2 linked regions of the Luteolibacter flavescens genome follow. The protein of the gene in region 1 binds, or shares a complex with, the protein of each later gene. Links are inferred from orthologs where the notes say so. Each region holds a gene or a part of one and is shown on either strand. Other genes may lie near its edges.

Evidence for each region. Proteins that work in one complex are often made in the same cells at the same time.
Region 2: the proteins of glmM (region 1) and cdaA are in contact, whole or in part, in a crystal structure (PDB 7OJS), measured with the Bacillus subtilis proteins. The link is inferred for Luteolibacter flavescens from one-to-one orthologs.

The regions. Positions count from the first base shown.
Region 1 is NZ_JAPDDS010000010.1:25,147-33,460, forward strand. The notes cover bases 2,264-5,169. They hold glmM (phosphoglucosamine mutase), read right to left. Parts: upstream 4,442-5,169; coding sequence 3,086-4,441; downstream 2,264-3,085. Other genes in these bases: OKA04_RS16775 (hypothetical protein), read right to left, coding at 2,264-2,815; tal (transaldolase), read left to right, coding at 4,719-5,169. Outside these bases: glmS (glutamine--fructose-6-phosphate transaminase (isomerizing)), read right to left, coding at 1-1,039; OKA04_RS16770 (DapH/DapD/GlmU-related protein), read right to left, coding at 1,110-1,949; more of OKA04_RS16775, read right to left, coding at 1,979-2,263; more of tal, read left to right, coding at 5,170-5,678; OKA04_RS16790 (sugar phosphate isomerase/epimerase family protein), read left to right, coding at 5,815-6,696; OKA04_RS16795 (DUF4832 domain-containing protein), read right to left, coding at 6,741-8,120; OKA04_RS16800 (hypothetical protein), read right to left, coding at 8,224-8,314. UniProt on the Bacillus subtilis protein: Catalyzes the conversion of glucosamine-6-phosphate to glucosamine-1-phosphate. Glucosamine-1-phosphate is used for cell wall biosynthesis.
Region 2 is NZ_JAPDDS010000007.1:18,315-21,477, reverse strand. Bases 342-3,129 are described here. They hold cdaA (diadenylate cyclase CdaA), read right to left. Parts: upstream 2,263-3,129; coding sequence 1,420-2,262; downstream 342-1,419. Other genes in these bases: folP (dihydropteroate synthase), read right to left, coding at 2,627-3,129; OKA04_RS13535 (hypothetical protein), read right to left, coding at 2,338-2,583; bioD (dethiobiotin synthase), read right to left, coding at 671-1,300; OKA04_RS13550 (XylR family transcriptional regulator), read left to right, coding at 342-383. Also shown: more of OKA04_RS13550, read left to right, coding at 1-341; more of folP, read right to left, coding at 3,130-3,163. UniProt on the Bacillus subtilis protein: One of 3 paralogous diadenylate cyclases (DAC) in this bacteria, catalyzing the condensation of 2 ATP molecules into cyclic di-AMP (c-di-AMP). Upon expression in E.coli leads to c-di-AMP synthesis.

The sequences.
Region 1 (8,314 bases):
CACGGCTGCCGATGATGGGATTACGATAGCGGAATTCCGCGGCCTGCTGGACCTCCGCGTGAATGTCAGCCAGATCCTCGATCGCATATTCACCCACCAGTCCCGCGTGGAGCGAAGTGCCGCAACCGACGAACACGACGCGCTGGATCTCCGCAAGATCGCGCGGCGAGGTACCCATGCCGGAAAGCACGGACGAGCCGAGATTGAAATCGAGGCGACCGCGGATGGCATTGCGCAGGGAGTCCGGTTGCTCGTGGATTTCCTTGAGCATGAAGTGGTCGTAGCCACCCTTCTCCGCGGCTGCGGCATCGAAGCCGAGTTCATTCACCTCGCGGGTGACTGGCACCTGGTTGAGGTCGCGGATGTCGATATTGTCGGCGGTGACGATCGCGATGTCATTGTCCTCCAAGTAGATCACCTGGCGGGTGTGAGCGATGATTGCGGAGGCGTCCGAGGCCACGATGGTCTCGCCTTCGCCCACGCCGATGACGATCGGGCTGCCGCGGCGCGCGGTGATGATCTTGCCCGGTTCCTTCGCCGAAATGACGGCGATGCCGAAGGTGCCTTCCACCTGGCTCAGGGCGTCGCACACCGCCTGGAAGAGGTCGCCCTTGTAGCGGTCGCCGATCAGGTGCGCTAGCACCTCGGTATCGGTCTCCGAGTAGAAGGTCTGGCCCTTGCCCTCAAGGCGGGTGCGCAGGGAACGGTAGTTCTCGATGATGCCATTGTGGACCAGCGCGATGTCGCCCGATTCATCGAGGTGCGGGTGGGCATTCACCTCGGTCGGCGGGCCGTGGGTGGCCCAGCGGGTGTGCGCGATGCCCGTGGAAGATTTCACGAAGCGCTCCGCCGGCCAATCCGCGTGAGCCTTGTCATTGAGTGCCGCGACCTTGCCCGGAGCCTTGCTGACGACGATGGAGCCATTCTCGAGGATGGCCAGACCCGCGGAATCGTAGCCGCGATATTCCAGACGGCGCAGGCCGTTGATGAGCACGCTGGGTGCAGAAGCTTTACCGATGTATCCGACGATGCCGCACATGTTGGGATGAAATGATGGAGTGGAGAGGAGGGATGCCGCGGGCTGTGACACCGCGGCGGGAAAGGGTCATTCAGGCATTTCCGGTGATGTCGCGCTGGACGACTTCCCCGGGGCGGGTGCTGGTGCCGGCCCACAATTTTCGGCCAGGGTAGATGGAAGTATTGATGCCGGTATGGACGCCATCACCGACGATGCAGCCGAACTTGCGGCGGCCCGTATCGACAAGCGAGCCATCCACCTCGGTGCGGTGGTTCTTGCCGTCGTGGCGGAGGTTCGAGGTTACGGTGCCAGCGCCGAAGTTCACCTTCTCGCCCAGCACGGAATCGCCGACGTAGCTGAGGTGCCCGACGTTCGTCCCCGAAAGGAGGATCGAGTTCTTGATCTCGACCGCATTGCCGACGTGGCACTTGTCGCCGATGGATGTGGACCCGCGGATGTAGCAGTTCGGACCGATCTTGCAGTTCGCGCCGATGACCACGTTCCCCTCGATGAAAACGCCGGGCAAGATCCGCGAGCCGGGGCCGAGATGGATCGTTCCCTCGATCACCGCATTCGGATGGATATCGCCTTCGATCTTCTTCTCGGAAAGCGTGCCGACATACTGCTCGTTCGCCCGCAGCAGGTCCCACGGATGCACGATGAGGAACGAGGTCTTCGCCACAACCGACTTCGAGACGTTTGGCACATCGCCGAACCAAGCCAGCGGCGTGCTGCGGTCATCGACCAATGTCGTGACCTCGGACGTCAGCAACGCCACATCCTCCGCCGTCAGCCAGGCATGCGGATGCGTGCGGAAGTGGCCGCGGCTTCCAGCCGCAAGCCCTTCACCAGTCAGGGCGGCGTGATGATCGCGGAGCAAGATGTTCCCGATCGGAAAGTCCTCGATGGCGCGTGTGTTGAAGAGAGGCATGGAACTGGAAAAAGATGCAGCGGATCGAATTACACACCCGCGGCGATCGCCTTTGAATATAGGTCTAACATCGAGACGAATGACTCCGCGGCATCCGCATTGCTCGCGATATACTCCTCGTTCAACCCGGTAGTGGAACGGATCGAAATCCTGCCGTATTTGGCAATCGGGATCTGTTTGTTGTCGTTGAAGCGCCTGTCCGGTGAGCCGTCCTTGTTCGTCTTCGACCACGTCTGCCCCACCACTGTTGCATCGCGTGGAAGTGTCTCCCTCTCGATGAACTTGGTGACCCGGTATTCGACATCGAGATCCTTGTACTCCAGCAGCGCGAAATTCTCCGCCGAGATGAAATAGAGCACGAACAAAGGATAGAAGAACAGATCGCCGCCATTGGCATTCCCGAGACGTGGGACGCCAACGCCAGCCTCGATCAGATCGCAGGCACCGAGCTGGAATTTGACCGGCTGCCGATCCACCGAACGGGTGGCGGTGGTCCGCTCGGCGACACGGTCCGTACCACGATGCCCCACCGAGTCCCAGATCCGGTCACTATTCATGAGCACCGCAAACTCCCGGTGCATGTTGTTGAACGCACGAAAGACGCCTTCAGGCAGCTCGAAATCGGTGCGCAATTGGGAAAGTTTCCACTGTTCCTCAAGCTCCGCGCGCATGGCGAAGTTCAGTTCGGCGGACTCGCGAAGCTTTTCATACTTCGCCTTGAAAAGACGACGCATCAACCACCCCTGCTCCCACTTGCGAAAGGCTCCCACCGCGAAGGCCTCTTCATTGCGGGCATGGGCGAGCGCATTTCCGATCGTCCCGAGTTCGCGACGGACGCTGTCCAGCAGTCGCTTGAACTCGCTCAATCCCGGCGTGGTCAGCAAGCCGGTCCCCGCACTTCTGATCGAGGCCAGAGCGGTGGGCCCGGCATGAGGCAGGGAATTGTCCGGAAGCTGACCGCCGTGAAGGTCCCCGACATCGGGACCAGATGCCAAATTGGGCAACGATTCCCCTTCGACGGACGTGAAGACCCCATCCGGTGCGATGGTGATCCGAACGCTTGGGGGTGGAGTGAATGATGTTCTGAAGCGCCAGCTCATGGATAAGGCAACGTATCTTCCCACGCAGGGCAGGCGTCACACCGCCACCCCGATATCCTCTTTCACCGCCTTCGTGAACTTCTCCACCCACTCCTGCACGGCATCGGAGTCGCGGTGCTCCACCAGGATGCGGATCTTGTTCTCCGTGCCGGAGTAGCGAATGAGCTGGCGGCCGGCGTCGCCAAAGGCGGCATCGGCTTCCTGCATGAGCTTCTGCAGGCCAGGCAAGGTATTGAGCGGCGGCTTCGCGGCCACCTTGAGATTCACCAGCTCCTGCGGGAACTCGCGCATGCAGGCGGCGAGCTCGGCAAGGGTCGCCTTCTTCTCCTTCATCACACGCAGCACCTGCAGCGCGCTGAGTATGCCGTCGCCCGTGGTGGCGTGATCGGCGAAGATCAGGTGACCGGAATTCTCACCACCGAAGGAGCCGCCCTTTTCACGCAGCGCCTCGATGACATTGCGGTCGCCCACCGCCGTGGTCAGCACCTCGATGCCCGCGCGGCGCATCGCCTCGTGCAGGCCCAGATTGCTCATCACGGTGCAGGCCATGCGATTTCCGCGGAGGCGTCCTTGCTCGTGCAGCGAGAGTGCGGCAAGGGCGAGGATGCGGTCGCCGGAAACCGGGGTGCCCGTGGCATCGGTGAAGATAACACGATCGGCATCGCCATCGAAGGAAATGCCGAGATCGGCCCCGTGCAGGCGGACCAGATCGCCCGCCGTCTCCGGGTAGAGCGCGCCGCACTTCGCATTGATATTGATGCCGTCCGGCTCGCAGCCGTGCTTGATGACCTCGGCGCCCAGCTCCTTGAAGATGAGGGGTGCGATGGAATAGGCAGCACCATGACCGCAATCGACCACGATCTTCAAGCCGTGCAGAGAGACATTGTCCGCGGTATGCTTGGCGAATTCGATGTAGCGGCCGCGGGCATCGTCGATGCGGTAGGCTTTGCCGATCTTCTCCGGCGACATCGCGCGCGGCTCCGGCTCGTCACCGAGGATGTGGCGCTCGATGATTTCCTCCAGCGCGTCGGAAAGCTTGTATCCATCCGGCCCGAAGATCTTCAGGCCATTGTCCTCGTAGGGATTGTGCGAGGCCGTGAGCATGATGCCCGCGGCGGCACCCATCGACTTCGTCAGGTGGGCGATCGCCGGAGTCGGCAGCGGGCCCGGCAGCAGCACGTCCATGCCCATCGAGACCAGGCCAGAGGTCAGCGCGGTCTCCAGCATGTAGCCGGAAATGCGGGTGTCCTTGCCGATGACCACGCGGTTGCGGTTGTGGCCCGACGAGCGCAGCACCTGGGCCACTGCCTTGCCGGCACGCAGCGCCACTTCCGGGGTGATGGGGAATTCATTTGCCCTGCCACGGATGCCGTCGGTGCCGAAAAGCTTCATGGGCGGGACGGTGGAGGAATTGGCACGGATTGAAAGCTTCGGGTGCAGCAACACGGAATTTTGCGATGGAGTGGCGACACGGACCGCAGGAATCATGCAAATCGGGATAATTTATTCAGAAATGTGAAATAACATTCACATCCCGCACGCCCTCCCGTGACGCATCTCCCAGTCAGGGAAACGCCATTTGACGTTCCCGCCGCACCGGTATGTTTCCACGCGGCGGACACTATTTAATCTCGCCTCTCGCATCATTCCGCCCTACCCCGCCCCCGCCATGAGCGCCACGCAACTCGATCAACTCAAGCAGTTCACCACCGTCGTCGCCGACACCGGCGATTTCGAGTCGATGAAGGCCTACAAGCCGCAGGACGCGACCACGAATCCCTCGCTGATCCTCCAGGCTGCCGCGAAGCCGGAATACAAGCACCTCGTGGAGAAAGCCGTGGCCGAGCACAAGGACTCCGGCCTCACCGGCGACGCACTCGTCGAGTCCATCCTGGACCGCATCCTGATCCTCTTCGGCCTTGAGATCCTCAAGATCGTCCCCGGCCGCGTCTCGACCGAGGTCGATGCCCGCCTGTCCTTCGACACCGAGGGCACCGTCGCCAAGGCGCACCAACTGATCGACGCCTACGCCAAGGAAGGCATCTCGAAGGACCGCATCCTCATCAAGATCGCCTCCACTTGGGAAGGCATCAAGGCTGCCGAGATCCTCGAAAAGGAAGGCATCCACTGCAATCTCACCCTGCTCTTCTCCTTCGCCCAGGCCGTCGCCTGCGCCGAGGCCGGCGTGCAGCTCATCTCGCCTTTCGTGGGCCGCATCCTCGACTGGTACAAGGCCTCCACCGGCCAGACCTACGAGGGTGATGCCGACCCGGGCGTGGTCTCGGTGAAGCAGATCTACACCTACTACAAGAAGTTCGGCTACAAGACCGAGGTCATGGGTGCCTCCTTCCGCAATACCGGCGAAATCACCAGCCTCGCCGGCTGCGACCTGCTCACCATCAGCCCGGGCCTGCTTGCCGAGCTTGCAGCCTCGACCGAGCCACTCGAGCGCCGCCTGTCCCCGGAAGCATCCGCTTCCGCCGATCTGGAGAAGGTCAGCTTCGACGAGAAGTCCTTCCGCTTCGCCCTCAACGAGGACGCGATGGCCACCGAAAAGACCGCCCAAGGCATCCGCGCCTTCTCCGCTGACATCGTGAAGCTGGAGAAGCTCGTCCAAGAGCTACTCTAACGGAATCGACCGAAACTATTTCCAAGGCGGGCCCGTTGATTTGGGTCCGCCTTTTCTTTGCGCACCCATTTGTCATTTTTCGCACGAATGAATAACTTTCGTGCAATTTTCAACCAAACCATGTGGTATGCGGTTCATGCTCCGCCGCCACTTTCTCGCCACGCTTGCCGCTGCCTCGGCTCCCCTTTCGCTCCGCGCGCAATCGGCGGCTGCCCCGCTGCCCATCAAGCTCTCGCTGAAATGCGGCATGGCGGACTTCGGGGCGAACCTTGAGGAGAAATTCCGCATCCTGAAGGAGCTCGGCTACGATGGCGTGGAGCTCGACTCCCCCGGCGGGCAGAACAAAGAGGAAGCTCTCGCCGCCTCAAAGGCGGTCGGCCTCCCCATCCACGGCGTGGTGGACTCCATCCACTGGAAGACCCGCCTCTCCGACCCCAATGCCTCCGTCCGCGAGGAGGGCCTGAAGGGCCTCCTCACCGCCATCCGCGAGAGCCACGCCTGCGGAGGCTCTTCGGTCCTCCTCGTCCCGGGCGTTGTGGACGCAAACACGAACCACGACGACGCCTGCTCGCGCTCGATCGAGCAGATCCGCAAGGCCCTGCCCATGGCTGCCGAACTCGGCATCCACATCCTAATCGAGAACGTGTGGAACCGGATGTTCTACACCGAGGACGGAGGCGATGCGCAGTCGGCGGCAAAGCTCGCGGCCTATCTCGATGAGATCGACTCCCCATGGGTCGGCTCCTACTTCGACATCGGCAATCACCAGCGCTTCGGCAAGCCTGCCGAGTGGATCCGCACGCTGGGCAAGCGGATCGTGAAGCTCGATTGCAAGGACTGGGGAGTGAAGGGTGGCTTCGGAAAGATCGGCGAAGGTGACGTCGATTGGGCCGAGGTGCGCAAGGTCCTCGCCGAGATCGGCTACACCGGCTGGGCCACCGCCGAGGTCCAGGGCGGCGACCGCGCGGCCTGTGGTGAGATCCTCGCGCAGATGAAGAGACACCTGGTAGGCGGCTGACAGGAATGCTCTCCACAAGGCATCAACCGGGTAACCTCATAATTTCAGTCCGGTATCTCTTGCAAGGTCAGCCAGCCCGCGCAGTCCTTATCCTGGCGGCCGTTCGCGAAGCGTAGAGGCTTCCCGTCCTTCAGTGGATTTTTGAGCCGGACTATCAGACGCTGCCCCCGTAAATTCTCGGCCTTCGGAGCGATGAACACCCTCTGGTATTCTCGCCCGTCAGGCAGGATTTCAGGCATGTTCCAATTCGTGGCCTGACCCAGAATCCGCGTTTCCCGGGTTTGCGGGTCATAGGCGGCAAACTCGGCGGCCCACCGATAGTAGAAAGGTGCCACGCCTGCATTCCGGATCTTCACCTTCACGCGGAGCTTGCCCTTCTCATCCCGGGAGATGGAAGAAGCCGTAACCTGAAATTCGTAGCCGAGACGCCGCTGGGCACGGAGAGCGTTTTTGTTTCGGGCCTCGGTGAGAGGACCGGCGAAGATGTCCTCATTCAGCATCCAACTCGCGTGAGTGGCTTCGATACATTCAGAGAGATCCTCGCTCCTCCTGCTGCCTGCCTTTACCGGGACATTTGGCCACGCATCGAAGATCGTTGCCTGCAATTCAGGCCGGATCTCGCCGCCGATGGCTTTCTCTTTCCAGATCTCCAGCAAACCGTTTTCCCGCAGACGGGGCACGAATCCCCATTCGGGGGCCAGGGTCTCGTAAGCAAATGAATCGTCGTGATATCCGAAGCTGGTTTTCAGGTCCAGATTCGTTGTTCCAGTCGGATTGCGCAAGAGCACCTGCGTTTTGGTGAACGCTTGACGGTAGGCGATCAGCAACCGGTCCCGATTCTCAGCTTTCATCTCCCATTTCGGGTCGTGGGGATAGTTGTGCCACTCCCCCCAGAAGCCATAGAGCCCCGCGGTTAGAAAACCGATCCGGGGATCTCCATCATACTTCTTCCCGAAATGGCGGATGAAATTCTCCAGCGCTTCAATCAGACGATGGTCATTCCAGTCTGGCGATTTGCTGGCTACGTTATCATTTCCGGCGTCGGTGTAGCTGCGCATCGGCACCCCGCGGTCAATCAGATATTGGGGCGTGCCGACAGGCTTGCCGGGATAGTCGAGATAGACCCTGAAAACGGCATGATTGCCTCGTCCCGCGATCTCCTCAAGCTGCCTCTCGATCGGTTCCCAATCGAACTCATCGTCCCCTTTCTGCAGCTCTCTGAGCGGCACGTAGAACCACTCCATGCTGTGCGGGAATGATCGCCGCATGCCGTTTCGATACGGGACCATCCCCTTGAGCGGGTTCTCCTCGATCCCGGCAATTTCAGGCGCGTGAACATCACTTACCCACCTTTCCTCCTCCCTTTGATCCGCGCGTGCGGACGCGGCAAACCCCAAGGCGACGGCCGCCAGCAACAGAGCCAAACCTCGCCGAATAGTGGCCGATGGAGATGTTGGGGATAACCGTTGCATGACAGAGCACTCGATCCGGTGCCCCCGGCGAAGCCGACGAGGGTTACCTGGCTCCCTACTTGATTCCTGATGTCGAAGTTTCAGTAGCCTCTCCGGACTTCTTCAGCATGGAGGGGAAGACCACCTCATAGCTTATCTTCTCCTCG
Region 2 (3,163 bases), on another replicon or contig:
AGCGTCTGGTGCCGCCGAAGGGACTGGTGATCCGCCAGTCCACCGCGCTCGACGCGATCGAGGATCCCGTGGTGCGGCGCTTCCTGGAGCTGCTCCGCCAGCAGCGCCCCGGCCTGCTCAGCATCGAGGAGCTGTCGCGCGACTGCCACGTCTCGCGCCGTCTGTTAGAGCAGCGGGTGAAGGCCGCCACGGGCAAGACACCACGGCAATTGCTCAGCCAGACATTGGTCGAGGGCATCCAGCGCTTCCTCTCGCAAACGGACTATACGCTCGCCCATATCGCGGACTTGCTCGGCTTCGAGCATGCGGAGCGGTTGAGTCATCTTTTTCGCAGACAGACCGGAAAGACCCCGGGCGAATACCGCAAATCCACGGGAGCTTAGGCATTTTCCCACCTTCGCAAAATCGCAAGGTGGGTTCCCGTCTTCATAATGCAGACAGTTGGTTCGGGGGATACGTTGTCTTCACCCGCTGGGAGTGCCCCTCCCAAAAAACTCGACCTCGTAACTCCTCGAACCAAACAAAACCATGTCCGTTCCTTCCGCCATCTCGTTCCCCGTGAACTCCGGCACCACGCAGCAAACCGGCACGCGCCGCTGATTGCCTGCACCCTCCCGTTTTCCGACGCCGTCCCTTTTGCCGAGGGGACGGCGTTTTTCTTGCCCTCGGATCAGGATCCGATGAAGGGCTCCGCATCGAAGAAGTCCTGGCCATGGATGATCTCCGCCAGGATGGGCACGCCGGTGAGTTGTTCGATCATGCCCTTGTTCGTGATCGCCGCGGTATCCAGCTCATCTTCGAGATGATTCATCACGAGGCCCGCGATCTCCACACCGCGCGCACGGATGGCATCCACGGTGAGGATGGTGTGGTTCAGGGCACCGAGACGATTTCCCACCACGATGATGACCGGCAGCCCGAGATCCACGGCGAAGTCCGCCATGTCATAGCCTTCCGCGAGCGGCACTCGCCAGCCGCCGACACCCTCGACGATGACTTGCGCATGGCTCGCGATGAAATCGCGCGTGGCCATCAGCAGGGCCGCCGTGTCGATCGGGCGGTTTTCCAGCATCCCGGCGACCAGCGGGGCCACCGGGGCCTTCAGCCATACCGGATTCACCTGCGCGGGCTCCAGTCCGCCAGAAGCGGCCGCCAGCTCCACGGCATCGTCGCGGTCGCCACAGCAGACCGGCTTGAAGCCGGCGGCGTCGATCCCCTCGGCGCGCAGGGCTTCCACGAGGAGGCGGGTGAAGCGGGTCTTGCCCGCGCCGGTATCCGTGCCGGTGACGAAGTAGTTCACGCCGCAGCGGTGGCCGCACGCGCGCGCACGGTCAAGGCGGATCCTCCTCGATCACCGGAATCGCCCGGGGCGGCTTGCTGCCGGGCCCGAACAATTCTCCCTGCTCCCGGAGGTGGTCCCTAATCAGAAACCAGATCGCGGTCGCCAGAAGAAGCGACACGAGCTTCGGGATCAGATTCTTTCGAAACGCCTTTTTCATTGTTGTCGTCGTTGGCCAGGAAGATGTCGGCCATCCGCTTGCGGAATTTCTCTTCGCCCAGGTTTCGCTCCAGATGGCCGTCGATGCAGATGGAAATCGCGCCGGTTTCCTCGCTGACGATCACCGCCACGCAGTCGCTTTCCTCCGTCACGCCGATGGCGGCGCGGTGGCGCAGGCCGATGGAGCGGTCCGCCAATTCACGCTGGCTGACCGGAAAGACACACGCCGCGGCAGTCACCTTCTTGTTGGAAATCACCATGCCACCATCGTGCAGCGGGGTCTTCGGGAAGAAGACGGTCATCGAGAGCTCCGGCGAAAAGTCCGCATTCAGCATCACGCCCGTCTCCTCGAAGGGCTTCAGCGTGATGTCGCGCTCGATGGCGAAGAGCGCCCCGATGCGCTTCTTCGAAAGGGCCACCACCGAGTCCTCGAAGATCTCCAGGAAGTCGAGCTGGCTCTTGTTGGAGAAGGAAAACAGGCGGCTGCTGCCCAGCTTTGCCAGCGCATTCCGCAGCTCCGGCTGGAAGATGATCGGCACCGCGAAGACCAGCAGAATGGCCGCACGGGTGACGAGCCACGAGATGACCGCGAACTCGAAGAGGCGCAGCAACAGCGTGATCGCCACCAGGATGACCACCAGGCCGACGAGGATGCGCGCCCCGCGGGTGGCCCGGAAGGCACGGAAGATCTGATAAATGGCGATCGCGAGGATCAGGATCTCGATCCCGTCGCGCCAATGTTTACTTACATTCTCCCACACCATCCCGGGCGGGATACTATGCCGGGGTCTGCCCCACTGTCATTTGCTTTTCCGCGCAGACGGAAATCAGCACGCGGATCACCAGCAGACCGGGCCTCCGACGTAGGGGCGGCTGTAGTAATAATGGCCGCCGTGGTAGTGATGGTGGTGGCCATTGTTCTCCCCGATGGCGTAGCCGACCGCCGCAGCACCGATCGCGATGGCCGCGGCGGCACCGGGATCGACGCTCTGGACCGGGCGGCCATAGGCGTCGTAGGTGGTCATGCAGGAGGTGCCGGCCAGGGCGATGACGAGGGCGGAGACTTTGAGCGGGATCGCTTTCATGAAATGGAATGCACGGGCTCAGACGGATCCTCTCAGAAAAGATTCACCCGGAGAATGCGGAATTTCCACCCTGCAGGATCGCCTCGGTCATCCGCAGCGCCTGGGTATTCGGCCGCACCTCGTGGACCCGGTGGATCATTGCCCCGGCCTCCCGCGCCCACGCGGTGATCGCCACGGTCGGCCAAGAGCGGTCCGCCAGATCGGTGCTGCCGAGCACCCGCCCAATGAAAGATTTTCGCGAAACGCCCAGCAACAGCGGACGACCGCCCACATTCAGGTTGGCCAAGGCGCGCAGCAGGGCGAGATTGTGCTCCACCGTCTTCCCGAAGCCGATCCCGGGATCGAAGCAGATCGCCTCCGCATCGATACCCGCGGCGACCAGGCTGAGGAGTCTTTCCTCAAAGAACCGCCGCACCTCCGCCACCACGTCCTCGTAATCCGGCGCCACCTGCATGGTGCGCGGGTCGCCCTGCATGTGCATCACCGCCACGCCGCAGCCGCTTTCCACGCAGACCCGCTCCATGTCCGGGTCCGCGGTCAGGCCGCTCACGTCATTCACGATGTCCGCCCCGGCTTCCAG